2 regions of the Peribacillus sp. NPDC097895 genome follow, and region 1 is predicted to be linked to the other one. Evidence: riboswitches for the same ligand, from Rfam matches in the RefSeq annotation. Region 1 holds a riboswitch; the other holds the start of a gene.

The links. Region 1 has a riboswitch for S-adenosylmethionine ahead of ACQKMH_RS11210 (Na+/H+ antiporter NhaC family protein). Riboswitches for the same ligand answer to the same signal wherever they lie in the genome.
Region 2: linked by a shared signal. The riboswitch ahead of ACQKMH_RS07710 (bifunctional homocysteine S-methyltransferase/methylenetetrahydrofolate reductase) and the one ahead of ACQKMH_RS11210 (Na+/H+ antiporter NhaC family protein) in region 1 are both predicted to bind S-adenosylmethionine.

Annotation. Positions count from the first base shown of each region.
Region 1 is NZ_JBNNSH010000001.1:2,325,701-2,342,121, forward strand. Features, by position in the region: gene ACQKMH_RS11160 (acyl-CoA dehydrogenase family protein) at 1-761, opposite strand, end outside; gene ACQKMH_RS11165 (LysR family transcriptional regulator) at 933-1,838, opposite strand; gene ACQKMH_RS11170 (MFS transporter) at 1,957-3,195, opposite strand; gene ACQKMH_RS11175 (LysR family transcriptional regulator) at 3,673-4,551, opposite strand; gene ACQKMH_RS11180 (chromate transporter) at 4,802-5,425, shown strand; gene ACQKMH_RS11185 (chromate transporter) at 5,473-6,018, shown strand; gene ACQKMH_RS11190 (hypothetical protein) at 6,171-6,710, opposite strand; gene ACQKMH_RS11195 (Na+/H+ antiporter NhaC family protein) at 7,028-8,368, opposite strand; gene ACQKMH_RS11200 (LysR family transcriptional regulator) at 8,490-9,362, shown strand; partial or broken gene ACQKMH_RS11205 (dihydrofolate reductase) at 9,433-9,819, opposite strand; gene ACQKMH_RS11210 (Na+/H+ antiporter NhaC family protein) at 10,406-11,722, opposite strand; SAM riboswitch class I at 11,913-12,020, opposite strand; gene ACQKMH_RS11215 (SOS response-associated peptidase) at 12,332-13,003, opposite strand; gene ACQKMH_RS11220 (hypothetical protein) at 13,064-13,219, opposite strand; gene ACQKMH_RS11225 (DUF3953 domain-containing protein) at 13,531-13,734, opposite strand; gene ACQKMH_RS11230 (hypothetical protein) at 14,936-15,058, shown strand; gene ACQKMH_RS11235 (S8 family peptidase) at 15,701-16,421, shown strand, end outside.
Region 2 is NZ_JBNNSH010000001.1:1,582,949-1,599,369, forward strand. Features, by position in the region: gene ACQKMH_RS07670 (DUF4870 domain-containing protein) at 1-136, shown strand, start outside; gene ACQKMH_RS07675 (hypothetical protein) at 377-1,171, shown strand; gene ACQKMH_RS07680 (beta-class carbonic anhydrase) at 1,259-1,831, shown strand; gene ACQKMH_RS07685 (NCS2 family permease) at 1,988-3,289, shown strand; gene dapF (diaminopimelate epimerase) at 3,473-4,459, shown strand; gene ACQKMH_RS07695 (DNA ligase D) at 4,742-6,589, opposite strand; gene ACQKMH_RS07700 (Ku protein) at 6,742-7,584, shown strand; gene ACQKMH_RS07705 (MOSC domain-containing protein) at 8,078-8,728, shown strand; SAM riboswitch class I at 8,842-8,940, shown strand; gene ACQKMH_RS07710 (bifunctional homocysteine S-methyltransferase/methylenetetrahydrofolate reductase) at 9,044-10,891, shown strand; gene metH (methionine synthase) at 10,884-14,333, shown strand; gene ACQKMH_RS07720 (polysaccharide deacetylase family protein) at 14,433-15,200, shown strand; gene ACQKMH_RS07725 (dioxygenase family protein) at 15,276-16,046, shown strand; gene ACQKMH_RS07730 (2-oxoglutarate dehydrogenase E1 component) at 16,401-16,421, shown strand, end outside.

The DNA of each region.
Region 1 (16,421 bases):
GCGCGGTTTGTGTTTATTCTTTTCAATCCGAGCAGCAACCCTTTTCCTGGTTCTCCGATTATATTGGCGGCAGGCACTCGACATTGATTGAAATTCAATTCAGCATGTATGCGTTCTCCTGATAAGGGAACTTGAATGTCTCCTAGTTCAAACCCCGAATGTTGTGGTGTTTTTTTATCTACTAGGAAAGCGGTGATTCTTTCTTTTTCTCCTTTCTGAGATTCTTTTGCTATGACAATGGCGAAATCAGCATAGGGGGCAGCACTGATAAAATGTTTTTTCCCATTTAATATATAATCATTTCCGTCTTTAACGGCTGTTGTTTCGATAGCAAAGGCATCTGATCCAGCATTTGGTTCTGTAAGGGCAAAGCAGCAGCTCGCTTCTCCCGTCACAACGGGCATCACATATTTTTCTATTTGCTCCTGTGTAAAATTTTCCAACATCTGACCAATTCTTAGCGGTCCGCCAATCTCGCCTATAACCTGTCCCCATAAAACTGCTCCAGAACGGGCCAATATTTCCTTGAACATGCATAATCCCTTTAAGCTAACATCTTGTCCACCATATTTTTCAGGGAGGTTAATTCCGTAAAAGCCCAATTCCCTGGATCGTTTCCTTGCCCATTGTATGGCTGCCATCGGGATATCCTCTTCAGCGTTCAATCCATGTTCCTGTTCATATGGAAGCAATTCATTGTGAATGAAATCCTCCAATTTTGTTTGAAGTACCTCCAATTTCTCTTCCTGTGTTGTTACCATATGTTTCCCCTTTCACTTTTTTTATTTTTGTTGAACTATTTAAATATTTGAAATGTTATAAAACTAATTTTAAATGTAAATAATATTTAAGTAAAATAAGGATATATGATGTAAACATAAAAAATATTTATGTAAATACAAAAAAATATTAGTCCCCTTCAGCATAGGAAACTAATATTTAAGAGCAGTGTAGAATTCGAGACATTTAATAAACTCTCTGGCAGCTTTTGAAAAATACTGCTTCTTAGAGCGAACATAACCGAATTCCATTGAATTATTTTCTAGCTCCACCAACGGAATGGCCACAAGTTCCCCGCTTAGGAAATAGGGGTCGCTGTTAACTCCAATATCATAAGAAAAGGCAATGGCTAATCCCTCAGCGACGGTTTTTTTGATGATCTCTGTATTATTTGTGAAAAACAAAATATTCATCTCACCATAATGATCAAAAAAAGCTTTGATGAACGCCTTCATTCTTGGTCCATTATAAACGACCAAACTTTGGTCCATTAGCTCTTGTGGGGTTATGCTTTTACGGTTGGCTAAAGGGGAATTCTTACTGACCGACACAATCACTTTTGCTTCCATTAAGGGTTGAAATTCCAACTCATTTTCTTTTGGTTTAACCTTTGGAATATTCAATAGCCCGATGTCTATCTTATCATTCAGTACATCTTCGGTTATCTCTTGTCCCCCTTTTTCTTCAATCACGATTTTCACCTCGGGATACTTCTTCTTAAATAAGGCCAAGGATTTCGGCAAAACCGTAAGAAATAAACCTTGAGTAGAGGATAGCCGTAACTCTTTTTCCATCGTATCTGAATGTATTTGTGCACTATCTCTTATTTCTTCCAATTTGCTTAATACTTCAAGAGCTTTCTGGATGATTTCCTTTCCGTCTTCAGTAGGTATGGTTCCTAACCGTGACCGCTTGAAGATTTTTATACCTAATTCCTTCTCCAGACTGGTAATGGCCATGCTGATTCCAGATTGAGAGATATGGAGGCTCTCTGAAGCCGTGGAAATCGAGTTAACCTCGGCTACCTTGATGATATATTCCAATTGTTCAATATTCATGGTTCATTCTCCTTCTAGCCTATTACTAATATCATACCTCGAACAGAAAGCCCTTTCAATTTTAGAGAAATGGAATCAGGACACCTCAAACTGTCTCCTCAAAAGCAGAATGCCAGTTTTATACTATGGTAGTAGTTTTTTCGTATTCTTTAGCTGGTTGTGCCTGATTATTTTTAATAGATATGGCAACAACCGTTCCCAATAACGCTATTATTACCAAAAACAAGAACGCTGCATTATAGGAGTCATTGAACAAACTGATAATCAAACCGAGGGCCAAAGGAGAAACCGCACCTGCAATTTGACCAGCAAAAGTTACGAGTCCGGAGGCAGAACCGGTAAGTTCCTTTGGTGAGTATTTTATAATAATCGTATATAGAACGGTTCCAAAGAAAGACAGCGCTACGGAGTTGAGAGTGAGATAAGTGATGATAAGTGCTATGGACGTGGCGTTAGACATTAAAAAGAGAAAAATTGCCGATAATATTGCGCCAGCAGCGGCAAGATACTTCTCCCGGTTAGCCATATGCTTATCCAGAAGCCATCCGCTTACATTAAACATCAAGAAACCAAAAATATAAGGGATGGCCAATAAACCCCCGGCGGCTATTAAATCAACCCCTTTTTCCTTAACTAAATATATAGGCATCCAAGTGATCAGACCATAGTTAATAATATTGGATATAAACTTGAATGTTATGAGTTTCCAAATATTATCGATTTTAAATAACAGTTTCAATGCAACCTTTTTTTGTTTCGATTTGTCTTTTTTAACCTCTTGAGTTTCTTGTGGCTTTAGAATGAACCAAATTCCGAAAGAAACTAATATCCCTAGAATTCCGGCAATGGTAAACATGCCCCGCCAACCGAATGCTACCACCATCGAAGCGGCAAGTGCAGTACCTAATATCCCGCCAATATTCTGGGCAGACAGGAAAAACGAATTTGCCCGGCCCCGTTCTTCTTCCGGGAAGTTATCTCTTATAGTGGACATACTGGCAGGATAGAAAGGCCCTTCACCTAACCCGAACAGAAAACGAATGAATAATAAAGATATGAATGACCAAGCAAATCCAGACATTACAGTGAACAAAGACCAACTAAACAAAGAAATAGTCACCATGACCCTGGTTCCATACTTATCGGTCATCCATCCGCCAAGCGGTTGCATGAGAGAGTAACTAACAAAAAATATACTAATTAAAAAACCTGTTTGAGAAGTATTGAGCTGAAACTCATCTGCGATTGGAATTATCCCGACATTTATGGCAACACGATCAAAAAAGCTTAAAACCATTCCAACGAATAATAGACCACTAATAATAAGTTTTCGTTTCTTACTTGCAAACAGCTGCATTCCTCATCACTCCATTTTTTTATATTTTCACAAAACTATTTTTCTCAGGGAAGCGCTTACAATTCCATTTAAAATGCCAAAGCTTGAAATTCCACTTTTCTCTTATTGATTTTTGTTCTGTGACTTTTAGGAGCGTTTCATTGAATGTTGAAGCAGTAAACTTTCTCTTTTTTTAGAAATTTTTAGAATAATATGAATTTATTTTATAATTAATTTGCCATTAAGTATATTTCCTATTTCTAATAGTAACTTCAATTTTATTTATATAAAAACGGCTTAATTCGTTTGATTGGCTAACCGTAGGCTGAACAACCAAATACAAAATGCCCCTCTCGATAGAGAAGAGCTGAATAATTAATGCGGTATATTCAATTTGCTATGACTTTTGCAAGGTAAGGGGGCTGGGGCCACACCGTAACCACGAAACCGAAAACGCTGCCAAATTGTAATAGTAAACCATGGTAGTGCTTTCATTCCTTATCGAAGAAAATTCACAAATTTAGACACCCCTATTTTATTAAAACGCTTGTTTCTCCTGACTAGCCAAAGATTTCTTGTTATATCTATTCCGGAAATACCGACTTCCCTCAAAAAACCTTGTTCCAATTCCCTGGCCACTGACAACCTTGGCAGAATACTGATTCCAAGTCCAGCTTCCACCGCACTTTTTATCGCTTGTGTACTTCCAATCTCCATATAACTTTCTATTTTTTCTAAAACCCCATGCTCCCTTAACATGTTTTCTACGATAAGCCGTGTCCCTGAAATGGATTCACGCCAGATCATCCTTTCATTTCCCAATTCCTCTAACTGGATTTCTTGTCTGTCTTTCCATGGGTGGTCGGATGGACAAACCAATATCAATTCGTCTTCGCCGAATTGGTCAACAATAAAATCGGTGTTTTCCACAAGTCCTTCCACCAAGGCCAAATCAATGACATCGTTTGATAAATCCTCTAGAACTCGGGGGGTATTTTTTATCGTTAATGTCACTTTTATTTCAGGCTGTTGTTTTTTAAATCTCCCAAGCAAGCTCGGCAACAAGTACTCACCGATAGTCAAGGATGCGCCTACTATGAGGTTTGCATTGTACTCGCCAGTTGATTGCTGAATCACTACTTTTGAATGGTTGAAATCATTTACAATAGCTTTTGCAAAAGGGTATAACAATTTGCCCGCTTCTGTAACTCTCAGCCTTCCTTCCTCACGGTCGAATAACAAAGTGTTATAATGATTCTCCAATTGATGAATTTGCCTCGTTACGGCGGGTTGAGATAAAAAGCTTAACCTCGCTGCCTGGCTTATGCTTCCTTCATCCACCACTAAACAAAACACTTTTAGATTTTCTAATTTCAAGAAGCCGACCTCCTTGTCTTTAAAATGGTTATATAAAATGATAGCATCATATAGGCAAATGGTGAAATGGAAAAACACCACGATATTCCCTGAACAGGTGAGCCTAGTCAATGATTTTATATAAAACGGATAAAACTTCTGGGTATAACGTTTTGTTATACCCGATGATTTTGTTGCAATTTACCCATTCCTTTTTCTTTGATATGTTAATAATAAGATTTATACAGAGCAGAAGGAAGTGACTGATACAATGAAAGGACAATGGAAAACACTGTTCCAATTATTCTGGACCTTTTTTAAAATATCACCTGTCACTTTCGGAGGAGGATTTGCGATGATCCCTCTAATCGAAAAAGAAGTTGTGGTGAAGAGAAAATGGCTGAAAAGCGAAGAAGTAACGGATGTTTTTGCATTATCTCAGTCTGTACCGGGGGCTGTCGCAATTAACTCTGCCACCTTTATCGGCCATCGAATTGCCGGAATGAAGGGCGCAGCGGCAGCCATGATCGGTGTTTCATTACCTACCTTTTTAATTGTACTGCTTCTCGGCATTTTATATTTTTTCATTCAGGATAATCCGAAGATAGAAGCCGCATTCATATCGATTAGAGTTTCAATAGTAGCCATCATCGCCTTCGCAGCTATCAAGATAGGAAAAACAGCTATTGTTGACAGATCAACTTTCTGTATTCTAATAGTTGGAATTCCCGTTCTTTTCTTCGTTCAACCTGTTTTAGCTATATTAGCAGGAGCAATAGCAGGTATTGTGACGATCTCCATTAAGAGGAAATTAGGTTACGAAGTCAAGATGGACCGAAAAGATAGGAGAAAAGAAGAAAACGATTTCGAACCTTTCATGGGCGCTGGCATATAGGTGAATCAATAAAGGGTCTAACTAATTTCAAGAAAGCGTGTGATAGAATGATGGAATTGTGGGAGTTGTTTAGCACCTTCTTTATTATCGGCTTTGTTTCGTTTGGAGGCGGATACGCCATGATTTCCGTAATAGAATCGGAAGTCTCACAGCATGGCTGGATGACGACGCAACAATTTACCGATGTAATTGCTATTTCCGGCATGTCGCCTGGTCCTATCACCGCCAATAGTGCCATTCTCGTTGGCTATTCAACTGCTGGATTCGCAGGAGCCATATCATCTGCGCTCGGAATCTTGCTTCCTGCTATTATTTTCGTAACCGTTATAGCCACCTTCTTCAGTAAATTGAATCATTATCCAATTATTCAATCCATGTTTTATGGATTAAGACCCATTGTTACTAGTTTAATCCTCTTTGCAGCGATCAGTTTTGCTCTTTCCAATCATATGATTGCTCTGAACTTTTCATGGCATACGATAAGCTTATTACTCGTTTTTGGATTATCGTTATTTGCCTTAATGAAATTACGCTGGCACCCAGCCTATGTAATTATTCTTTCTGGTTTAGTTGGTGTTGTCCTCTATTCATGACGCCGACCTTGATTTTGTTGGATTATATTAAGGATAGGTTTTTACATTCGGTATAGATGGGATGTCCTCCATTATGTACGTAATGGAAATCGCACTATTATCGGCCTTAGTTTATACAGGAACATCTTAATTTATCATTCTTACAATATATTTTAAGTCCAATAAGTGGGGCAGTCCGTTGGATGATAACGATGCCGATAAACATCTAGTTGATTTCTCACACCTGCATTCCCGTAGCTGATGTTTGCAATCCTCTCTATCTCGTATCGTCTTCTAAAGAATGGCCCGAGTAAAGCTGTGACATTAAATTTCTTGTGTAATTGGCGTTCAATCAAGGGGTTAAGAGAAGTTCGCCATTTTTCCCCCAGACTATAATCCATGGATTGACTAACTATAGGAGCAGTTTGTAATCCCCGATGGATTATCACTATGAGTGCTCCCACTGCCAAAATTGTTATCCCAAAAGCCATCCACCCAACCAGAGAATAAACGTCGCCTTCAATAAAGGCTAACGAAGTGGAACCAATCAACCAGAAAAGTGCAAAGAACGGTAGCTCATTTATTACCACAAAGTAAGAACCTAAAGAATTAAAAATTCGAGGGAAGTTGTTCGGTGCTACTGCGTAATACGTGCACCAAGCGACAAAAAGCACAGAAATAAGGTAACCGAATGGAATTGACGTAGTCATCACGCCCTTTCGGAGATATACAATGGCAATAATTTGTTTCCTCTAGGAATTCGATGTTTACTTATTATATCATCTTAAATTCCAGTATCACCTGATGATTCTTCCCAACATCTTAGGTATACCTAATAATCGTTGCCCCTTATGCAATGCCACTTTTTACTATATGTAAGATCCTTATATTAACTCTTCAGTATGAGCAAGTGGGAACCCTCATTTCACAAAACCGTCCATTTGTAACATAAGAAAAAAGCGATCCTTCATAATGAAGAAACGCTCCCGATAAACGTGGAATCTATAGGCATGGATATAAATAATTATATTCAATGAACCTTCGATATAGATTGCTGCTTTGCAAAGCGCCAGACAATTACTCTAATCAATCTAAATAGTGGTACTAGATAAAGAAAGAAGGCATATGGAATATATCCTGTACCAACTGACAGAACTGCTGCTGGAAAAGTTGCAGCAATATTCCAGGGAACTAAAGGTGCAATAACTATGGACGTATTTCCAATATCAAGAGCAAGATCAGATTTATCCATATTCTTATTTGCATAAATCTTCTGCATGAATTGATGAGACGTTATGATTGCAAAGGTCTGACTACATCCAAAGAAACAGCCGGCGATACTGGTTACTGTTGTAGCAAAAAGGGGGCCAAATCTGATGCTGACTTTTTCCACGGCATTTTCAAAGTCTGCTAGCATGTTTGTGCCTTCAAATATTCCCGCATAGCAAGATGAGATCATGACGATCAGTATTGATTGTAACATTGTTAATATCCCACCTCCGTGCAAAATATCTGTGATACTACTGGCAGAATCTATTTTATAACCAAAAATCATAAAATGAATTAGCTCACCGACGGATTTAGACTGAAATAGGATACTTTCGACAAAAGCGATAATGATGCTAACAACCAACGCAATTCGTACATCCATTTTAAATACGACGAATAATAAAATTACAATTGCAGGAATTAGAATAGCAGAATTCAAATTATAGTAAGCTCGAAGTTCAGTACTAGTATCAAGAAAACCAATATGAAGAGGATTCTTCACTGATAACATCAGATAAATACCAATAACTATGATAAACGGTACAATTGTAGTAAAAAACATTCGTTTTAAATTTACGTAAAGATTGGTTTCTGTCAAAATTGCAACCAAGTTGGCACTAGAAGACAACGGAGAACTTCTCTCACCAATATAGGCGGCTGTTATAATGACACCGGCAGTTAAATCTAAATTAATATGGCTTGCTTTAGCCATTATTATAAATACAATACCAATTGTTCCAACTGTTCCGAAGGATGAGCCAATTACTAATGAAACTGCACAAGTAATAATAAAAGCTGAAATAATAAAGAAGTGTGGGTTAATAATCTTAATTCCGTAGTAAATAAAAGCAGGCACCGTTCCGCAAGCCATCCAAATAGCTGTTGAAGCTCCTAATAGGACCAGAAGAATATAAATTTGATTAGTTTTAGAAGCCCCTTTCAAAACCATTGATAGAACGTCTTTTATATCGAACCCTCGTTTAAAGGAAAGAAACGATAGGATACCTAATCCCAATATAAGAGGGTACAAAATGTTAATGTTTTTGAAGATGCTAAAAATCAGCATACTAAATATAATTAAAAGTGAAACGAATATATCCATAAAACTCTCTCCCTTATTTATAACAATTAGTTTTATTTTACTAAACATTTATTTATAATAAAAATATCTAAATAATATAGAATTAATACTCATTTAGAATAAATTAAGGTCGGAGATGTTTATGATGGATATTAAACAACTGATTTATTTTTTAGCTATTGCTGAAGAAGATAGTATAACCAAAGCAGCAGCCCGATTACACATGGCTCAACCACCACTTAGTAAACAGTTAAAAATGTTAGAAGATGAATTAGAGGTGAAACTGTTTGAAAGAAACACGAGAAATTTAAAAATTACGGACGTAGGGAAAAGGCTGCAATACAGGGCAAAGCAGATTATAGAGTTAACTGAAACAACAATCAGTGAATTGAAGGATTACGATGAAGGAAGTCGTGGAACATTACGAATTGGGACGCTTGCCTCTACTGGCGATGCTATTTTGCCTATACGAATATATAACTTCAATCAGTTATATCCTAATATTAGTTTTCAAATTAAACACCGTAGTACACCAGAGATTTTAGATATGTTAAAAAAAGGATTAATAGATATTGGTATCGTTCGCACTCCCATCAATTCAGAATATTACGATTCAATTCTCTTGCCTGAAGAACCTATGGTTGCAGTGACAGCTGGCACACCATTATGGGAAAAAAATGAATCATCCATAACCCTCTCTGATCTAGCAGATCAGCCATTACTTGTACTTAATAGATATGAGAATATAATTACGCAGGCGTGTCGAAATGCTGGATTTGAGCCTAATATACTTGGGAAAATTGATGATACTAAATCAATTCTACTCTGGGCAAACCTAGGCATAGGAACGGCAATTGTTCAGCGAGATTGGCTAGAATTATTTAAAAATGCTGATTTAAAGTATAAGGAAATATCAGAAGCATCATTAGTTACGCAGACTGCCATAGTTTGGATGAAAAATCAGTATATGTCCTCTGCCTCTCGTCACTTTCTTGAAACATTTCTTACAGACTGAAATTTAAAGGCGGTCATTATCCATTCTAATTCTATTTTATTTAACCAGGAGGTGTGATAATCATCTTAAACTAGACTGCACCGTTAGATGTATAAAGAAAAAGCGCCCTTTCATAAACATGAAAATCGTAGTTATAAGGATGTTTGTCATTCATAACCCCTTCAAAAGATATTTCATTCCATTTATTGAAATTAACTTTTGGAAAAAAAGTATCTCCTTCGAATTCATGATGAATTTTTTCAATATACATCTTCTCAACATAAGGGAGAACATATGATCAATCTGTTCTCCCTCGAAAATAAAAATCTCTTCTTCATCTTTAAATAACTCAAAATCATCTTCGTTTGAATAGGTAATTTCACAAGAGACAAAGTTAAAATCTTTGTCTCTTGTCAAAAAAATATTCCTACTGTCAGGTAAAGCCCTCCGATGACACGAGGCTCTTTCTACCCAATATGTACTTTCCATCTATAGTGCTTTATCCACAACATTTGGTTCGTCCTTTAGAGTTGACTCCTTATACTATTCACAATCCATATTCCTATCAGCAAAGGAAAAAAACTTTACAACTAGAATCAATCAGTGTCTTATATATAAAAAGGGTATTTCCAAGTCGTAAAACGACTTAATTAAGAGCACTAATAGCCTAGTACTACATTAAATAATTCACAATTGTGGCAGAAGAGTTGCATTTTTTCCTTGCCGCAATGCATTTTCAGATGACACAACCACCCTCTTTTGCTTTTCTACCATAAGACTTTATGCACTCCTATATTGGTCTAAATTTGTGAACCAACGTGAATGCGTACGGTTTTACAAAACAGTCACTAATGGTTACTTGGATCGTTCTCCTTTGGTTTACCGAATATAAAACAAAAACCGCACGAGTGAAAAAAACACTGTGCGGTTAAATATATAATAGTTTCAAGGATTGGCGCGTCTTCAAAGGAGAAACTGTGGCTATATTGCATTTCTTCCGCTTCTCCCATACATCTCTTAGTTCTTGACCCCCTGTATCTAATGATTCAGGGGGTTGTTTCATTTTAAGAAGCACGTTTCTTCGTTACATCTACTCCCGCCTGAAATCGTGGAAAACCAATCAAGATCGCTATTACTCCACAAACGCCAATTAAAAGTGGGTAATATGAATATGGCAAGATGCTAATCGGAGAAATCTTTGCTACCCCCGCCGCTACCAGAAGCTGGGCCCCATATGGAATTAACCCTTGGATACAACAGGCAAAAACGTCAAGCAGGCTCGCGGATTTACGGGGATCAATCCCATACTTTTCAGCAATATTTTTGGCAAGAGGTCCGGCAATGATTATTGAAATCGTGTTATTGGCCGTTGAAAGGTTCGTCAAACTAACAAGCCCGGCAATGCTGAATTCAGCGCCTTTTTTTGTTTTACTATTTCGGGTCACGACTTGGAGAAGATAATCAATGCCGCCATTATGCCTGATGACAGCCACCATACCTGCAATCAAAATGGCCAGGAAAGAGATTTCATACATTCCCGCCATCCCCTCTCCCGTTTTTTGAATGACATCCAACAGTTTATAACTGCCATCCGCCATACCGATAATTCCTGCAAATACTATTCCAGTGGTAAGAACCAGGAACACATTGACTCCTGCCAATGCTGTGATCAATACACCAAGATAAGGAAGGATCTTCACCCAATTATATGAATGTTGGGAGATGGCGGCTTGTTCTCCCATCGTTAACATTCCAAGGATGACACATGTGATGATGGCAGCAGGTAACACGATGAAAAAATTCACCTTAAACTTATCCTTCATTTTAGTGCCCTGGGTACGAACTGCCGCGATTGTCGTATCTGATATGAAGGATAGGTTATCACCAAACATCGCACCACCGATAACGGCGGCCATTGAAAGGGCAAGCGATATGTCAGTTTGCTCACTAATTCCCACCCCTATAGGTGCAAGCGCTACAATCGTTCCCATACTTGTCCCCATTGATAAAGAAATAAAACAAGCGATAATGAAAATCCCTACCATTAAAAGATTTTGCGGAAAAACCGCTAGGGCAAGATTCACCGTTGATTCAACTGCCCCCATGCCATTTGCAACTTCTGAAAAAGCGCCGGCCAAAATGAAAATGATAACCATTAACATAATATTGGAGTCCCCGGCACCTTTACAAAAGATTTCAACCTTTTCATTGAAAGACTCTTTTCGATTCATTGCCAATGCGGCGGCTGATGCAATTGAAATCGCTACAATCACAGGAAATGAATAAAAATCTCTTGTAATGACCCCTGAACCTATAAATAAAATTAGAAAAACGACAAATGGGATCAACGCCCATGGATTCCCTTTATTGTTTGTACTCATGATGAACACCTCTTTTTATTTTTCCCATGACATGTGTCACAGCTCTTATTCTTTTAACAGCTTTCGCAAATTCCCCCTATTAAAAGATGATAATATCCCAGTCATGGAAGAATGCTTAAAAAACTGTAAGCAAAAAAAGACCCCTTCTTTTAAACACAAGAAGAGGTCTTTTAATTTATAAAAAACACCCTCCTTATCTTTCAGGCGAGAATCTGCCTGCTGGATTTGGCACAGCACTCCTATTAAGTCTGCTGCCGAGACATCTTCGGGCCAGTCCCTCCGTCTCTCTTGATAAGAAGATTTACATTATATAGTGAAAATAATATCAAATGTCACGATGTCCTCAGGATAGTGCAGGCTGGAAACTTGCCGAAACCACTCTAAGTATAGACGAGTCCACTCTCTGAAAGTGACATCGAATGTCAAAATGAAAAGTAAATATAAGAGTACAGCATTTTGTCTATTATCGCAAGGTTAAGTTAAAAATTATTTCACATGATTAAAAACGGATTTTTATAAGTGCAGTAAATAAGTTTTATTAACATTACACTACCTAATATCGCCATTTATTGGGAAGGAATGAATATAAAAAAGAGGTCTAAAGACCTCTCAACAAATTTGTTGTATTAGGTTAGGTGAATTATTTTTAGTCGAGTTCACATCAGTCGATACTTCAAATGCTTCCATCTGTTCCGAATCGAATGACTTTAAATATTGCTGCAGATAGGCCGCATCATTAATGGATGGATTCAACCAATCTTTTTCATCTTCCGGTTTAAGGATGACTGGCATTCGATCATGAATGCTGGTCATTAGCTCATTAGGAACGGTTGTTATAACAGAGCAAGAATAGATACTGATGCCTTCGGGAGATTTCCAGGATTCCCAAAGACCGGCCATTCCAAATGGAGCATGATTCTTAAGTTTTATTCGCATCGGTATTTTTCGCTCGGGTGTCTTCTTCCATTCATAAAAAGAGTCAGCGACTATCAAGCATCGTTTCTTCTTATACGCATTCTTGAAGCTTGCCTTCTCAGCAATGGTTTCTGCCCTTGCATTGATCATTTTGTAACCCACTTTTTCGTCTTTTGCCCAAAAAGGAATGAGTCCCCACCGAAGATATCCAAGTCGATTCCTAGTTCCGTCATTAATGACGGAGAGCACGGAGTGGGAAGGTGCTATATTATAACTGTATTGGTATTCCTCATCAAATGATCCTTGGATTTCAAACCGTTCTTTTATTTCTTCAATGTCAGTGAAAAGGGTGAAACGTCCACACATAATATCGCCTACCGTATAAAGATTTATTACAGTGTAACAAATGGAACGGGCGGGCACAAATCAGCGTTCTAAAATCCTGATGTCGGTAAATGGTTGATTAAATAATTCACTGGAAATTAAAAGAGTGCCAAGGACTTCTCTTTCATCTTCAGCTTTAATGATTTCTGACAAAATTAAAGTACTGCCATTCCTGACCGTTACATTATATTCATTCATAAGATCCCCCCTCATAAGACTAGATGGTTGTTATTATAAACCAAAAAACCAGAAGTATCAGTATTGAACTTTGGTAGAGTCATAGTTAATCCTCTTATGGTGAGTCTGCCATAGATGTTCCTTTAAATACTGTTGCTCCAAAGGTTTAATCAATCGTAGTAATGCCGGGACCGTAAATCCTTGTACGGAAGCGTTACATTTACACGTACGTAAAAAAGACTATCCATGAATTTAGTGAAATATGTTAATTTCATGGATACTAAATGATATAGCACTCGTAGGATTCTTGATTATAATTGAAATAGCGTGCTTTATAAATTGGCTTTGTTAAACATTAATGTTGATTTTTTGAACAAATAAAAGAGACCACTTATTGTGGTCTCTTTAGTGCATCCTATGGAAGCAAAGAAAATAAATAAAGAGATAGCAATATTCATATACCCCCAAAATCCTTTTCTGTCTTTTTGAAGTTCGGCTAATCCTGTCACCAACATAAGTGCCCCAAGGAAAAACACTTAATACGCCTGGACACCAGAAACAAAAGAACTAACATTAAATGATGCTAGTAATGCAAAATCCAATACAAGCACTCCCATAAACACAGACCAACCTCATATTTTTAAGAAGTAGTAGTATTGAAATCTCCGGTCCTCCTAACCTTGGGGGGATTGGTATCAAAATTTTCTTTCAGACTTATTAATTTAACGCCTTAGTTTTCAAATATATACAAGATTGATAAGCTCTCTCGTACACAACCTTTAAAAACTTTTAGTTATCACTACCAGACATTTACTCTGCTAAGACCTTCGTACATTGATATTGTTTAAGCATATCTAATTGTCGATTTAAGCCTAGCTGCTGTGTACTTTAATATTCTTTTTTTCTTCTTTTTCACAATTACATTTCTTGTTTTTTCTTTTCCCACAAATGATTCCTCATATATGTACGTACTGGCTTGCACACTATTACTACTACAATATATAAGCGGTTCTTAAAATCATACTTTACTCAAACTAATAAACTTTATTTCAAGGTTACACATGGATTCATCATAGCTGTATGAGATTTTTGATCGTGAGCATCATTTTGCTAATGCCCACATTATGTTAAAGAGCCCTTGCCTACTAACCAATATATCTTTGTGAAATTAATATATTCTATCGAGTTGTATACCATAATACATAACAAGTAATTTGTTTATCAACTCCTTATGCCGCATAGCACGGCAAGATATAGGGAATGACGTAGTCTGCTCGAACCTCTTTTAGTCATACGATTAATGGTTGCCGTAAACATACCCAGTGAGTAAAGGCACATCCTGTTAGAGATAGTTACACCACAATAGGTCCCTTGGGAACCAAGAGGTTTGTCGTCTTTCACTTTTATTGTTTACGTATGAATTTATTCAATTAAAAAAGGATATTTTCTCTAAGTCCTCTTCCGGTATCGGGCCCGCCTATTTGCACCAGAACCTTCCCATTTAGTAAAGCCTTCTTCCCAACGTTTTTATTAATTTCATATTGATCTATATGAAAACATGAGCAAAATAAAGAAAAACTTCAAAAACATGAGATTAGTCCCCATGACGCTCGCTTTCATTCGCTCATTACCAATAAATTGTCACTTTAATAAGGAATATCGACTTCGTAAAAAGATAACAAAAGAGAAATGAATGACAGTCATTCATAACATAATAAATCAAGGTGGTAATTTCACATGTTAAAATTATGGAAATCCGTTATTGAGTCGTTAGAGGTTCTAGATAAGGCTTATCATATAGCTGAAAAGAAGCGCGAACTTTCTTATGTAGAAATGTTCAAAAAAATAGCAGCCAAATAAATAGAGAGGTGATTTGATGCATGTAGATTGCAAAGTATGATCCCCTGTTCGTTTCCAATATGGAATGAGCAGGAGATCCCTTTTATTTGATGCTGTATAAATTCTCTTCTAGGCGTATCATCAATATGAAGGTTCTATACGCTAAAGAAAGAAATATTTCTGATACATGTATATGAGATACTAAAATCCCTTTAAAATCAATCATTTGTACAACGTATCAAGTAGGAGGACCCTATTATACAAACCTCTTAGCTTTGATATAACAGCGTTTGTAATTTTCTACCTATGTTGTTCAACAATCACGACTGATTGCTGAATATGTAAACGGTGATATATCTACTCCATCTCAATTAAATGTATTTTGTTTTAGTAAACTAAAATATCAAATTAGCTAAGGTTTATAGCAAAAGCTTGTCTCCATTCATAGGATAAAGAAAGGCTGTAATCAATGTTATTGGATTCAGCGTTCCTAAACGGGTTTTAAGTGTGGATTCCCCTCAATTGTTATTACAAAAGGAGGTGTTTCTGCCCGTCTTAGGGTTAATATGAAGGGAGAGGCTAGAATTGCCAAATGTTCAATTAGTACCCTTCCAAGTAGAAGGAATAACAGAAAATACCTTGGAAGTTCCACGAGGTATTAGAATGATTCGTGCACGCTCTATTTGGAGAGAAGGGTTTAAGGGTGAGAACATAGTAGTAGCCGTAATCGATACAGGATGCCAGTCAGATCACCCTGATTTGATTGGTCAAATTATTGGTGGATATAATTTCACGGACGATTATTATGGTGATCCTGTCAAATTTGCCGATAATAACGGACACGGGACTCATGTTTGCGGAACCATTGCAGCAGCAGAAAATGGTTTTGGAGTTGTAGGTGCAGCACCTAAAGCCAAGTTGCTGGTACTTAAGGTTTTAAATGGATCAGGAGAAGGAACAACAGAAAACATTACGTCAGCTATCAATTACGCTGTCAATTGGACAGGTCCTAATGGCGAAAAAGTACGGGTTATCTCGATGTCATTAGGGGGACCGGATAATGATCCGGCCTTACATTCGTCGATTATAAACGCCGTCCAATCTAATATAATGGTCGTGTGTGCCGCGGGAAATGAAGGCGATGGTAAGTCCGAAACAAACGAGTACAGTTATCCAGCTGCATATTCGGAAGTTGTGGCAGTAGGCTCAGTTGACCGGCGTGAACGCATTTCCAGATTTAGTAATTCTAATGGTGAAGTGGATTTAGTAGCCCCTGGGGAGAAAGTTGTATCAACTTTTCCTGGTAACCAATTTGCCGTCTTATCAGGTACATCCATGGCTGCCCCACATGTGTCAGGAGCTGTTGCGCTTTTGATAAATAAAT
Region 2 (16,421 bases), 740 kb from region 1:
ATTGACAATTGTATTGATTGGATTCTTGCTATTGCCGGTCATCGGGGTTGCTTTAGTCATATTCACCATCATTGCAGCCGTTAAGGCCTATGAAGGAACGGATTACCGCTTCCCATTGATTTTTAGGATATTATAGGATGATGAAAAAGGACTCCGATCCATTCGGAGTCCTTTTTATCTGGAATGAACCATTAGGGGGAATTGCCCTATTATTAAAAAAGGGAATAGATCACATTAAAGCGAATAAAGTATTATGATATGTACTTCAATGCACTTTAAGGGAAGTGGACGCCGGATCGGCTTGCGGCACACCTAAATCATTGGTTGCCATTAAGGTGGCAAGCTTTCTTGTAAGGAGTGAGGAGCAGAGCTGGATATGAATATACGCGAATATTATCAAAAAACGAGCAGTTCAAATTTTCATGCATCCTGGATTTCTCTTGGAATGGCCGTAATTTTTTTCATTTGTCATATTTTTTCGCTGATCCCAGGAAATATATTATTGATAACGGTTCCCTTTATTTTTTTTAGTATGGCCCAATATGTCAGTCATCGAATTTATGAAAATAGAGTCAAGGAATTGCCTATTGGACCCATCGAAACGAACGCCGGGTTATTAAAAACTGAATATGTTTTATTGACATTTATGCCAGCACCCACATTGCGGTTACTTCTCTATGCGCCTAATGGATCTTTAATGGGTGAGATCCGGGATGTGAATATGAAGTGGTTCATGTGGATGATTCCCAATTTTTTATCGATGCTTTTGGCCAAACGATATGAATTGGTGGACCATGGGGGTCGTGTACTTGCTAAATACCATATCAAAAGGGGTCTTTTCAATAAAATGACAATCATGGATGATCAAGATTGCCTTATTGGATCGTATCAAGAAAATAGATCGCTTCTGAAGATCAGTGGAATGATATATAAGGAAGACGGTACGGAATGGATGCCCATTCAAACACAGGGAAGTTTAAATTCTTTTGAGATGACGACAAAAGACGGGGAAAAGATCGTTTCATACCAAGAAGGCTGGATGCCTTTGGAGTGGGGGAAACGATTCAAGACAAATACACCTATACTTTCTTTTTCATCAAATGTTGCTGAAATTCCTAAAATCATCGTCTTTGGTTTCTGTGCAGCCACTCTGAATCATCGTTCAAATTGACTATGGTTACCCTTTAGCAAATCTTTTCAATATTTGATATAATCATAGTGGATACATAGATTAAATACATTTAAAAAGGTGGTAAATATGAGTTTACTTAATGAGATTCTGGATTATAATGAACAGTTTGTAGAAAAAGGTGAATATGTTAAGTATAGGACGGATAAGTTTCCTGAGAAACGTATGGTCATCATAAGCTGTATGGACACTCGGCTCGTTGAACTATTGCCAAAATCCTTGAATGTCAAAAATGGCGATGTCAAAATCTTGAAAACTGCCGGGGCAATCGTCTCCCACCCATTCGGAAGTGTCATGCGGAGTATCCTTGTTGCTATTTATGAGCTAAAGGCAGATGAAGTATTGGTCATACCTCACCATGACTGCGGGATGGCATCGGTCGATGCAGATTCTGTAGTGGACAAGATGGTCGAACGTGATATACCTAAGAGCACCATCGATACACTGGGAGCTGCAGGAATCGATATCCGCAGTTGGCTTCGCGGATTTGATGATGTTTATGAAAGTTGTAAGAACAGTGTGGAAGTGATTAAAGGACACCCTTTGATCCCTAAAAATATTCCTGTACATGGTCTAATCATTTCGCCTGATACAGGGAAGTTGGAATTGGTAGTCGACGGGTATGCAGTAGGACAAAAATAATAAATTCATCGAGGCTGTCGGGATTATTTCCGGCAGTTTTTTTCGAATTTTGATCTTTTCTATTTATTTTTATCCTTTTTTTTGTTAAAATCGCCAAGTGTAGTTTGTCACTAATACAAACGGGTGGGCGAGGGACAAATTTAATAAGGATACAACATGAAGAAATTAAACTTGGAAACGTTTTTTCATTTTTCCGACTACGGAACGAATGGAAAACGTGAAATCCTTGCTGGAGTGGTCGGCTATTTTACGATAGTCTATATTCTCATCGTGAATTCCATGATTTTATCGGAAGCGGGCATACCGATTAATGGTGCAGTGATTGCCACAATTCTTTTATCCGCTTTAAGCTGTATCATGATAGGGGTATGGGCAAATGTCCCGATCCTCCTCGTTCCAGGCATGGGCGTAAATGCCCTTTTTGCTTATACCATGGTTCAAGGAATGGGCCTATCTTGGCAATCGGCGCTTGGTGCTGTTTTTATCTCTGGGATTATTTTTGTAGTTATTGCCTTTACAAAATACTCTACGTTAATCAGTGATTCGATTCCAAGTTCGATAAAAGATGCCATATCTGTTGGTCTTGGCTTATTCTTGATGCTAATCGGTCTCGAAAAGGGCGGGATCATCACGGGAGGTTCATCATCTATCATCGCGCTGGGAGATTTAAGCGATCCAGCGGTGTGTGCGACGGTTTTGACCTTTTTACTGGCTATCACCCTATTCATCAAAAATGTCCCCGGTAACTTCATGATTACCATTCTGGCAGGTAGCCTTATTGCCTATTGGTTCGGGACGGTTCAACTAACGGAAATCCACTTTTCAGGCATAGACACAGCTTCCTACGGTGACCTCTTCTTTTCATTATCGTTCATGGAAGCGGACCGTATTGAATTTTGGATAAGTGTCTTTGCGATGACAATGGTTCTTGTTTTTGAAAATATTGGTCTTGTACATGGGCATGTAGACAGTATTAATCGCCAGGATGCCTATAAAAAGTCGCTTGCCGCGACAAGTGTCTCCGTTCTGTTTTCAGGTCTATTCGGTTCAAGTCCTACGGTTGCAACAGTAGAAACGGCAGCTGGTATAGCATCAGGAGGCAGAACTGGTTTGACCTCAGTGGTGACAGGTTTGCTATTCATATTATCACTGCTGTTCATCCCGGTGATTAAAGTAATCCCTGATAGCGCCATTGCTCCCATTTTGATTATAATTGGGATTTTGATGCTCGGAAACATTAAAAAGTTAGATTTCAGTGATTTAACCGAGAGTATACCTGCAATCATGATCATCACGATCATTCCATTTACGTACAGTATTGCAGATGGAATGGCCTTCGGTTTCATTCTGTACCCGTTCTTGAAGCTTGTAACCGGGAGAGCGAGAGAAGTCTCACCCCCGATGTATGTGAGTGCAGGAATGTTTATCGTCTATTTCATTGTTGGTATGATCGGTTAATATTTTGGAAGAGCGGTTGGAATGAGATAGTTCTTATTTCAACCGCTCTTCTTATTTTGTTTTTTCAACGGAAAAATGGATTCATTGTAATTTACTCGATGACACATCCATCCTGAAAATGCTATGATATAGAATATTAAAAAAATGATAATTGAAAAGCAGCATATTAGGGGATGTGACAGGATGATTATTGAAGGTTTAAAGAGCCATGGTTCAGGTAATGATTTCTTAATCATTGATGAATTGACAACGGCCTTGACGTTTACTGAAGAACAGCGGGAAAATTTAGCGAAGGCCCTATGTAATAGGGAAAGGCTTGGTGCGGACGGTATTTTGTTTGTGCTGAAAAGTGAACATGCTGATGCCAGGATGCGTGTATTTAATGCGGATGGCTCGGAAGCTTCGATGTGTGGGAATGGACTTCGCTGTGTTGCACGTTACGCGAATGACGTTTTAGGGCTTGATAAAATGATCGTGGAAACGATGAAAGCAAATTTACTCGTTGAGAAAACGGAAGATATCTTTAATGGAATTCCGACTTTCAAGGTGGAAATTTCTCCAGTTAGTTTCAATGTGAAGGATCTGCCACTTATCATTGAAAAAGAACAGTTGCAAAACGAAACATTGCCGGAACTTCATGATACCCTATTATTTTCGGCATTGGCGGTTCCCAATCCGCATCTAATTACGCTCGTCGATAGTGAAGTCTTACAAAGTGATTTGCAGGCAGCCCTTTCAACGAAGGTCAATCAACCGAATGAGCTCTTCCCTGATGGTGTCAATGTTAGTTTTGTGAAAGAGTTGGAACCCGGTAGCATTTATGTGCGGACATTTGAACGGGGAGTCGGCTTCACGAATGCATGTGGTACGGCGATGTCGGCTTCCAGCCTAGTAACATGTTCTGTTGGATTAAACGCATTGGAAAGTGAAATATCCGTCTACAATAACGGCGGAAAGGTTAAATGCGTCGTGCATTATGATGACGAAGGTCAAAAGTATTCAATAGATTTAATCGGGAATGCAACCTATGAATTCAAGGTATCGATCGACCTAGACTTAGCCCAACCGGAAAAATTTGAAATCCTGGAAAAACAGGACTTTGAAGCGGAAACAAGCTTATATGCTAAGTTGCAGGATGAAGTTCAAAGTTATTTGAAAACTACATTATAAGGAAAGTACCAACTAGGTGTTAGTCTTAGTTAAAAAGGGGTCCGGAATGTTTTAATTCCGAACCCCTTTTTTAAATTTGGTTAAAAGATTAGAGATTGTGCAAGGCCAAGTCGAAAATTACTAGATTGCGAAATTCACGAGTAAAAGTGCCAAACTTACGAGTAAAGTCTAAAAATCAAACGTAAACGTGCCAATCTTAAAGGGCATATGCCCGGTAGATTTCCGGGTTCATACCCTAAGGCCTGCTTAATTAAATGAAGTGTCAAACTTTTTGGGTAAACTTCATGAGTTGGTCTTTTTTTGTTTTAGAAAAGACAATACATCAAGAAAGGCAGGTCCGTTATCGAAATGTCGGTAATCTAAGAATGGACATCCGTCCCTTTTGATTCTATTTGGTACGGTATCAACCGTAAAGTCTTTAAGGTGGAGGGTTTCTTCCACTTCCTCCCAAAATAATGGTGTAGCAACTCCAGCGAAAGAATTTCCGCGTGGGGAATAAGGCACAATGATGGTTTTTCCTTCACTATGCTGTACAAAGTCCAAGTAAAGCCGATTATGCCGTTTAATTTTCAATCTTTCCACTGTAAAATCATCGGGATAGGAACTTGTTAAGTAATGACCTAGAAAATCGGTGAATATCCGTGTTTCCTGATAAGTAAATCTGTCTTCAGGTAAAGGGATGTGAATTTGCAGGCCTTTGTTACCTGAGGTTTTCACATAAGCTATTATCCTTAAGGAGTCCATCACCTTTTTTATTTCTTGTGCGGCTTTTATCGCCAAGGAAAAAAATTCGATCGATGGTGGATCTAAGTCCAGGACGATTTCATCGGGTCTTGTTTTTCCGGCTTTCTGAAATGGGGCATGGAATTCCAATGCCAGTTGGTTACCAAACCAAAGAAGCGTTTCAATGTCGTTACACAGCACAAATTCTATATCTTCATCCATGAATGTTTTAATAAATCCGGGGGCATAATCAGGCTTGTTTTTCTGGAAAAATTTTTCTTGACCCATGGTGCCATGAGGATAGCGGATCGTCGTCAACAGTTTATCTTTTAAAAACGGTAAGAAGAAAGCGGAAACCTCCCTCAAATAATGTAAGTATTCAACTTTTATCACCTGTTTATCGTCAGTTATCCATAGTGGTTTATCCGGTGAGGTTATTTGTACAGTATCGGGAAATGTGTATTGGTTTATCACGAATTTTTCCCAAGTACATTCAGTGGGAGACATGTGTAATAGCCAATTTGAAAACTGAGGTTCACGCAATTCATTTTCCTCATATACGTGTAAAAATTGTACCTCGATGCAAATGGATGGATGGATATAAAAAAATTTTGCGTCTTCATCTGTAGCATTTTGCTTGATCAGTTCATACAAGATCTTTTTATCTTTTGCACTCATTCCATTTTTGACGCTTCCGATTTTCGTTACCACACCTTCCTTGAACACTGCGAGGGAAACGTAACCATTTTCTTTATGCAATGCTGTGATGAAACAGGAGACAGTCTTCCAATTTTTCACCTTGATCCAGGAAGTGGAACGCTTTCCTTCTTGCCAAGTACCCCGGATTTCCTTGGCTACAACCCCCTCACCATCTAATAAGGTGACTGCATTTAATGCCTTATCCAAAACGTCGAAACTTTCAATTAATTGGATCAAAGCTTCAGAGGTGGGGTCAGGAGGCATAGGAAACCCAAGTTTTTTACCCAGATTCAACATGAATCCCCTTCGTTCTTCCATGGATTTAGTCGTTATGTCCATTCCTTTGATACGTAGCAGGTCAAACGCTATAAAACGGCATGGGGAAAAATGAGCTTTTTCGGAAATCAATGATTGTTTCCGAAGGCGACCACGCCACTGTATTTGAAAGAAGTCTGCTTTTGCTTGATTGGTTAGCCAGACCAATTCTCCATCGAACTGCAGCGGGAGATAATCTTCTATGTCCAGGCGTTTAATGAAATCAATGATTTCCGGGAAGAGGGGAGACAATTCCTTTTCGTTTCGACTTGAGATGCTAATCGTATCAAAGTCAATCGTTAAAATGGCCCTAAAACCGTCATATTTGACTTCATAACGCCAATCCTTGGAATTAGGGGCTTCGGTGTAATAGGTTGGCAGCATCGGTTTCATTTTGGGTAAATACCTCCGAAAAAAGTGATTAACATTATTTTGCCAAAAAAACGAAGTGTTAGAGTTGCCAAATGTTTTTTCGGTTTTTTTTTAATAAGGGGGAATAATAACAATTGTTCCTTCATTTAAAAATAAGTTATGAGGTGACGAATATGCATACGATGTGGAAGGGAAGCATATCATTCGGTTTGGTGAACATTCCGATTAAACTTCATGCTGCAACGGAAGATAAGGATATTTCTTTAAGGACGTTGCATAAGGAGTGTAATTCACCGATTAAATACGAAAAAGTATGTCCGGTCTGTCAAAAAGAAGTGGGGAAGGACGATATAGTCCGCGCTTATGAATACACAAAGGGAAAGTTTGTTGTATTGGAAGACAGTGAAATGGAACAGTTAAAAAAACAAAATGAAGAAAAAGCCGTGGAAATCGTGGATTTCGTAAAAATAGAAGAAATAGATCCCATTTATTTTAACCGAAGCTATTACATGTCCCCGAATGATGGAGGGATAAAAGCTTACTCCCTTTTGCGACAGGCCCTCAAGGAATCAAAGAAGGTGGGATTAGCGAAAATCATCATCCGCTCAAAGGAACAAATGGCGGTCATTCGAGTTGTTGATAATACTTTAGTGATGGAAACGATTCATTATCCGGATGAAGTCCGCTCCACAGCGGATGTTCCGAATATCCCTGCCACTGATTCCATAGTTGAAAAAGAAATCGAGACGGCCGTTTTATTGATAGATCAATTAACGTCTACTTTCGATCCGACAAAATACACCGATGATTATCGAACAGCGTTACTTGAATTGATTGAATCAAAGAAAACGGGACAGAAGACAATCACAACCAAAACAAAAGAACCTGTTTCCAGCAATGTAACCGATTTAATGGAGGCTTTACAGGCATCCATTGATCGAACGAAACATGAAGAACCGGTAAAGAAAAAGACGGCACGGAGGAAAGCGGCACCGAAGAAAAAGAAACAAGCCTAAACAAGAAGCTGAGCGGAAGCTTGAATCGCTCGGCTTCTTGTCGGGAATGGGCATGTATGAAAGAATGGATTGCTGAAAATACATATGTAAAGCATGTACAAATAGAAAAGCGGTATAGGATGCGGATAATGAACGAAATAAAGAGAAGAAATTGGTGGTTGAGAAAGAAGGCAAAAAAAATTCGCTCCCTAAAGAGCGACAATGAGGAATTCAATCGTGAAAATCAACATATAGGCGAACAGTTGTAGTTTTCGACTATATATTGTGTTCATATTCTATCATATTTAATTCTGAAATAGCAACAAAATTACAATAACTAACCTATGTTTTTTTCTGGTAATCAATGATATTAGGCCAATTTAATGGTTGAAGGGGGGCTTTTGCATTTTCTGATCTGGTAGATTCTTTCAAATCACTATAGAATAAAATGGATTTTTAGTATAATTTATTCATATTGGGATGATATAAATTCAATAGGATTGGAAGAGGCAAAATGGAAAATGGTAAAATCGTATCACTTCATGCAGGAAAGCCAAAACAGGAAAAATTTTCGAATGTTGATATCTTTTCAGCCATGGATAAACAAGCACAGGATAAAGTGACAGTGACTAAATTAGGCATAATTGGCGATGGGGTTGGTAATGTAAAGTTCCATGGAGGCACTGATCGGGCTTTGTGTTTTTACCCCGTTGAACATTATTCATTATGGAATGAAAAATTCGCTAAAAGGCTGGATATCCCTGCATTCGGTGAAAATTTAACTGTAGCGGGGATGAAGGAAGAGACAACATTTATCGGTGATATATATCAAATAGGTGAAGTAATTGTTCAAATTAATCAAGGGAGGATTCCTTGCTCGACGATTTCCCACTTTAACCAGGAACCTAAGTTTTTGGAATTCGTCTTTAAAACTGGTTACACTGGTTACTTTGCAAAAGTCATTCAAGAAGGAACGATAAAGAAACAAAATGAAATCGTGCTATTAGATCGTTTGCAAGAAAAAATCTCCGTTCATTATGCTACAGAGGTGATCCTTCATAATCGGGATGGGCTGGATGGGGCTTACACGTTGCTTACTCTAGATTCGCTTGCGGAAGACTGGAAACAGAGGGTAGAAAAGAGGGTTCAAGCTGCAAAGGATTGAATGATTTTTGGAAAAAGTAAAAAAAATGATGATTAAGGTATTGAAATTGACAGATTATTGATGTAAATTAAATATAAATTAATTTTGAAATCTTGTGACAATTATATAAATGGATCTTATCGAGAGAGGTGGAGGGACTGGCCCGAAGAAACCTCAGCAACCAGCCTAGGCAAAGGTGCTAAATCCAGCAAGCAGAGCTTGATAGATGAGGAGAATGTTTCAAAAAACCTTCTTCTTTGAGAAGGTTTTTTTTCTTTTCTCTCATACTCATAAAAAACGACAAAAACAGGATTGTTTTTGAGAGAGGGTGTAATGATGAATTTTCGTAAAGAATTAAAAGAAAGAATGTTAGTTGGCGAAGGGGCAATTGGAACCTTATTGTACTCTTATGGTATCGATCAATGTTATGAGGAATTAAATTGCACGAATCCACATCAAATAGAATCCATCCATCGCGCCTATTTAGAAGCAGGCGCAGATATCCTTCAATCGAATACATATGGAGCCAATTTCAACAAATTGAAACGGCATGGACTTGAAGATGAAGTAAGCAGGATCAATCGCCAGGGAGTCATCCTGGCTAGAAAAGCGGCAAAAGGCAAGGCATATGTCTTCGGTACGATAGGGGCGCAGCGGAGTATACGGAAATCGGATTTAAGCATGGAAGAAATTAAGCGAGGTTTTCGTGAACAGCTATACAGTCTGCTGATGGAAGATCCGGATGGAATTCTCCTTGAAACATTTTATGACCTGGAAGAACTGGAAACCGTGCTGCAAATCGTTAAAAAAGAAACGGAACTGCCAATCATCGCAAATGTTTCAATGCATGAACTGGGTAACCTACAAAATGGAATCCATTTAAATGAAGCATTTCAAAGACTGGAGCAATTGGGTGCCGATGTTGTTGGAGTGAATTGCCGTCTCGGTCCACATCATATGATTCGTGCCTTAGAAGAAGTGAATTTGCCAAAGCAAGCCTCGATTGCCATTTATCCTAATGCCAGTCTCCCGGATTATGTGGATGGAAGACTTGTCTATAAAGCAGTGCCGGAATATTTCGGTTCAAGTGCCCTGGAACTTCGAGAGCAAGGAGCAACGATCATAGGAGGGTGCTGTGGAACGACTCCTCTACACATTCAAGCTGTAAAGAATGCGATTGAAAGTCTGGTCCCAGTGAAAGAGAAAATTACGAAATCCCGTGAGATAGAAATAATTGAAGTGAATGATAGGGAATTGGAACTCCCTCTGTACGAAAAAGCCAAAACGGAAAGAACAATTCTTGTAGAACTTGATCCTCCGAAAAAGTTGGGAATAGAAAGTTTCATGACTGGTGCGGAAGTTTTGAAAAATGCAGGGGTCGATTCGATTACTTTAGCGGATAATTCACTTGCTTCACCAAGGATATCGAATGATGCACTTGCTAATTTACTGAAGAATCAATTGAATATAACGCCAATGGTGCATATAACATGCCGTGACCGGAATTTAATTGGCCTGCAGTCACATTTAATGGGCCTGCAGACGGTGGGGCTGAACGAGTTATTGATCATCACCGGAGATCCCTCTAAAATAGGGGACTTCCCTGGTGCCACTTCCGTTTATGATTTATCGTCGTTTGACTTGATAAGCATGGTCAAACAATTTAATGAAGGTGTCTCCTATTCCGGCCAAAGTTTGGGGCAACGGTCAAATTTTAAAATTGCCGCAGCATTTAATCCCAATGTGAAATATTTGGATAAAGCCGTACAGCGGATGGAAAAGAAGATTGCCTGTGGAGCTCAATCCTTTTTGACACAGCCAATTTATTCAGTTGAACAGATCGAAGAAGTATATGAAGCGACAAAACATTTAGAAACACCAATATTCGTTGGAATCATGCCCTTGACAAGCACACGAAATGCCGAATTCATCCATAACGAAATCCCGGGTATCAAATTGCCTGATAATGTTAGAAGGGCTATGGCTTTAGCAGGGAATGACCCAGTAAAGTCAAGAATTGAAGGCGTAAATATCGCGAGAGAGCTAGTGGACGCAGCAAGAGAGAAATTCAAGGGCATTTATTTAATCACACCTTTCCTCCGCTACGAAATGACGGCGGAACTTACGAAATATATTAGAGAAGTCGATAGTAAACAGACATCAGGGGTGGCAATACATGAATAAAAAAGCGATTCAAGAGCAATTGGATTCTAAGATTCTTCTTCTTGATGGAGCCATGGGAACAATGCTTCAGGCGGAGAATTTAACAGCAGAGGATTTTGGCGGGGAACAGTTCGAGGGCTGCAATGAGTACCTATCATTGACGCAACCGGAAATCATTCAATCCATCCATGAAAAGTATTTAGCAGCAGGTGCTGATATCATTGAAACAAATACCTTCGGAGCCACAAGCATCGTACTTGACGAATACCAAATAAGCACGATTGCTTACAAGCTTAATAAAATTTCAGCAGAGCTAGCCGTTAAAGCTTGTGAAAAGTATTCAAATGATGAATGGCCGAGATATGTAGCTGGCTCGATGGGTCCCACTACAAAAACGCTTTCCGTAACAGGTGGAACGACTTTCGATATTTTAACCGAGTCTTATGAAGAACAGGCACTCGGCCTATTGGATGGCGGAGTAGACTTGCTATTGGTGGAAACCTGTCAGGATATGCTAAATGTCAAGGCTGCCTTTTCCGGAATCAAAGCAGCTTTTGCTAAAACCGGAAAAGATGTGCCTGTCATCATATCAGGTACGATCGAACCGATGGGCACGACACTTGCTGGCCAATCGATAGAAGCTTTCTATTTATCTGTTGAACATATGAAACCAGTGGCAGTCGGACTGAATTGTGCAACAGGCCCGGAATTCATGATAGACCACATTCGTACGCTTGCAGATATAGCAAACAGCGCCATCAGTTGTTATCCGAATGCAGGACTCCCTGATGAAGAAGGTCACTATCATGAGTCACCGACTTCCCTTGCAGAGAAAATGAAGCAATTTGCTGAAAAGGGTTGGGTCAATATCATTGGGGGATGTTGTGGTACGACTCCTGAGCATATTAAGGAACTATCCAGGGTCCTTGAGGGCATCCAGCCCCGTACAATAACGGAATCTGCCCATGGCCATGCCGTATCAGGCATAGAGCCGCTCATTTATGATGATTCTATGCGTCCTTTATTTGTAGGTGAGAGAACGAATGTTATCGGATCTCGAAAGTTCAAAGAGCTAATTCGTGGGAAGCATTACGAGCCAGCTGCGGAAATAGCGCGTGCCCAGGTGAAAAAAGGCGCCCATGTCATTGATATTTGCCTTGCTGATCCTGATGGGGATGAGCTTGGCGATATGAAGGAGTTCGTAGAAGAGGTCGTCAAAAAAGTCAAAGTCCCATTGGTCATCGATACTACTGATGAAGCCGTACTTGAACAAGCGTTAAAACATTCACAAGGAAAATCCATCATAAATTCCATTAACCTTGAAGATGGTGAAGAACGCTTTGAAAAAATTGTACCATTCGTCCATCAATATGGTGCTGCCGTCGTGGTAGGGACGATTGACGAAATTGGGATGGCCGTCGATGCCGAACGGAAAATCGAAGTGGCTACACGGTCTGTGGACTTACTTGTTAATAAGTATGGAATAAACAAAAGTGACATCATTTTTGATCCACTGGTTTTTCCTGTTGGTACGGGAGATGAACAGTATATCGGATCTGCGTTAGAGACAGTGAAAGGAATTAAGGCTATCAAAGAAAAGTTTCCGGAATGCTTAACGATACTTGGCATTTCGAATGTTTCTTTCGGTCTGCCAGCAAGGGGAAGGGAAATTCTAAATGCCGTTTTCCTCTACCATTGTACAAAAGCCGGTCTCGATTATGCGATCGTGAATACAGAAAAACTTGAACGTTTCGCTCTAATACCTGAAGAGGAAGTGAAATTGGCTGAAGCACTCCTGTTTGATACATCTACAGAAACTTTAGCTATCTTTACTGAGTTTTATCGTGGAAAAAAAGCGGAGAAGAAGGACAATGGTGTCATTCTGCCATTGGACGAACGTTTAGGTAATTATATTATCGAAGGAACGAAAGAAGGATTAATTGAGGATTTAAATAAGGCCATTGAGCGCGGTGATACCCCATTGGAAATCATCAATGGACCATTGATGGATGGAATGAGTGAAGTGGGACGGTTATTTAATGACAATCAACTTATAGTTGCAGAAGTACTTCAAAGTGCAGAGGCAATGAAGGCGGCAGTATCTCACCTTGAGCCACTCATGGAAAACTCTGAAGATAGTGCTAAGAAAGGAAAAATCCTTTTAGCGACAGTCAAGGGAGACGTACATGACATCGGCAAAAACCTGGTGGATATCATCCTATCCAATAATGGCTATGAAGTCATTGATTTGGGAATCAAGGTCGCACCGCAACAAATCATTGAAGAGGTCCGTAAACATGAACCAACCATCATTGGCCTATCTGGTTTACTTGTTAAATCAGCACAGCAAATGGTTTTAACCGCACAGGATTTAAAACAAGCGGGAATAGACACCCCAATTTTAGTGGGAGGGGCAGCTTTATCCCGTAAATTCACCGATTTTAAAATATCACCAGAATATGGCGGCTCGGTTTTATATGCCAAAGATGCGATGGACGGTTTGGCTGTAACCAATATTTTGCATGATACGGACAAAAAAGTGGTGTATTTAGAGGAGTTGGTCGAGAAAAGAGAAAGATCGAAGGCTAATGCCGCTATTGCAGCCACATTGGAAAAACCAGTGCGGAAGCAGTCCACTGCTGCTCCTCTAAGCAATGTTCCTGTCCAAATACCACGTGATATCAAGCGTCATGTCCTGAAAAACTATCCATTGGATGTCATTCAGCCATACATTAATCGGCAAATGTTGATTGGGCATCATTTGGGGCTAAAAGGCAAAGTTGCCGAATTACTAAAACAGGGGAATGAAAAAGCAGTACAGCTGAATAGTCTTATTGATGAATTGATTGAATTCTTAAAGAACGAACCGGACTACGGCTTACAAGCGGTTTATCAATTTTTCCCTGCTCAAAGTGAAGGAGACAGGCTATTGGTATACAACCCGGATAATCATAAGGAAGTTTTGGAGACATTTGACTTCCCACGGCAAGATACGAGTCCGCACCTTTGTTTAGCTGACTTCGCCAAGCCGGTCTCCTCAGGTGAAATGGATTATGTCGGCTTTTTCTTGGTTACTGCCGGAAAAGGGATCAGAAAATGGGCAGAAAAGCTAAAGCTTGAAGGTGATTTCTTGAAAAACCATGCCCTTCAATCACTTGCTCTCGAAACAGCTGAAGGATTCGCGGAAAGAATACATCAATTAATGCGTGATGATTTAGGTATAAGCGATCCGATAGAAATGTCTATGAAAGAGCGTTTTGCAGCTAAGTATACGGGACAAAGATTTTCATTTGGTTATCCAGCTTGTCCTAATCTGGAAGATCAGGAGAAGTTATTCCGCTTGTTACAGCCTCAAGATATTGGCGTGGAATTGACTGAAGGATGCATGATGGAGCCTGAGGCTTCCGTTTCAGCCATTGTATTTGCTCATCCAGAAGCTCGCTACTTCAATGTCGATCGATAACACGAAGGTAAGGCAGCGGTATTTTTTACCGCTGCCTTATTGCGCATGAAACCCCTCGATTGGTACATCTTAATGGTCAAAAGGAAGGGGATGCAATTTATGAAGGATCTGCTTAAAATATTTCTTTCCATGGTGAGTTCTTTCATTATCATTTTGTCCATGACCAATGTGCAGGCCGTTAAAGTACATGCAATGGTTCCCGAAGAGATGACACCGCTCGTAAAAAGTAAAGAAGATCAGAAATTCGCTTATTTGACTTTCGATGATGGTCCATCTTTGAATACCATGGATATATTAGATATTTTGGACCGCTATCATGTTAAGGCAACATTTTTCGTAAAAGGTAATGAAGAACCATACGCAAAGGAATATTATCAGGAAATGATTTCCCGGGGTCATGTGATTGCCCTCCATTCCTATACACATGATTATTCCATCGTTTATCGATCAACTGAAAGTTTCTTTCAAGATTTGAATAGGCTTGAAACCATGCTGCAAAAAGAGTTTGGGATAAAAACCCGTATTGTACGCCTTCCTGGCGGCTCGAATAATCATCTTCGGCATCAGGCTGCAACCAAGCCCATCATAAATGGAATCCTTCAACAATTATCGGAAAAAGGGTATATTTACTTTGATTGGACCATCGATTCAACAGATGGCATCAGTCCATCAATAAGTGAACAACAAATCATTAATTCCGTACAAAAAGGGACGAAAGATCAAAAGCATGTTAATATCTTATTGCATGATATCAATAGTATGAAAAATACAGTGAAAGCATTGCCGGATATTATAGAATACCTAAAAAAAGAAGGGTATAACTTTGATACTATTGATGAGACAACTCCAAAAATACAATTTAATTGATGAACACATTGATTATATATAGTAAATTAAGGTATAAGGTATTGAGATTACATTGCGAAAGGATTTATCGTTTCTATGATGCCATCATTGTTTTTATCACATGGAACACCTCTATTAGCGTTGGAAAAGAATAGCTACACTTCCTTTTTGAAGGATTATATGAAAGATATGAATAAACCTGCTGCCATCGTTATATTGTCTGCGCATTGGGAAAGTGAGGAGCAGTTAATTTCGGCAGTGAAAAAGCATGAAGTCATTTATGATTTTGTTGGTTTTCCTGAAGAGATATTCCAGATAACATATCCTGCTCCGGGATGCCTGGAGCTGTCAGATCAAATATTGACCTTGTTGTCCAAGATAGATGTATGGGGCGAACTTGATGAAAGGCGCCCCCTTGATCATGGAGCATGGGGGCTTTTACACATCATGTATCCAAAAGCTGATATCCCGATCGTATCTTTGTCGATTAATCCTGACCTTCCATTAGACAAGCAGTATGAAATCGGGAAAGCTTTGAGGGAATTAAAGGAAAGTAATGTCCTGATCATCGGAAGTGGTGGAATTGTCCATAATTTCACCCATTTACAGAAGGATATGCTTGTGGCTGAGGGTTGGGCTATCAATTTTGAGAACTGGGTCGAAGATAAAATCATGAATTGGGATTTGGAATCTTTGTTTAATTATGAACAAATTGCTCCTTTTAGTACTGATGCTGTACCTTCCAAAGAACATTTCATTCCATTGGTCATCGCTATGGGCTCAGGAGATGACAGCAAAAAAGCGGCTCTCCTGCACAGGACTTTTCAATATGGGAATCTGAGTTTAACAGCTTGGAAGTTTGAGTGACTTAAAGTTTTTATTCTAGTTAAAAATACAGGAAATTGATCATTATACAAAAACTTTTTTTTAGCGAAAAATGACTTAAATGAGCAAAAAAGTCAATTAAAAGCGTATTATGACGAATTAAACAGAAATATAGTTGCAAAAAGGTTGCATAAAGTGGTTTAACCTTTGGATATTTCGACAAAAACATGTTAATATAACATCTGAAAACGTTTTATCCTTTAAAATTTTATTATTCAAATACCAAAGTTATTAATTATAAAAACATATATTTGGGGAAAAGTTAGAAGAAAGAAATTTGGGGATGGATAAAACGAAATGCAAAAAATTATGAGAGAAATTTGGGGGTTTACAAAAATGACCATCAAGGATGCTAAG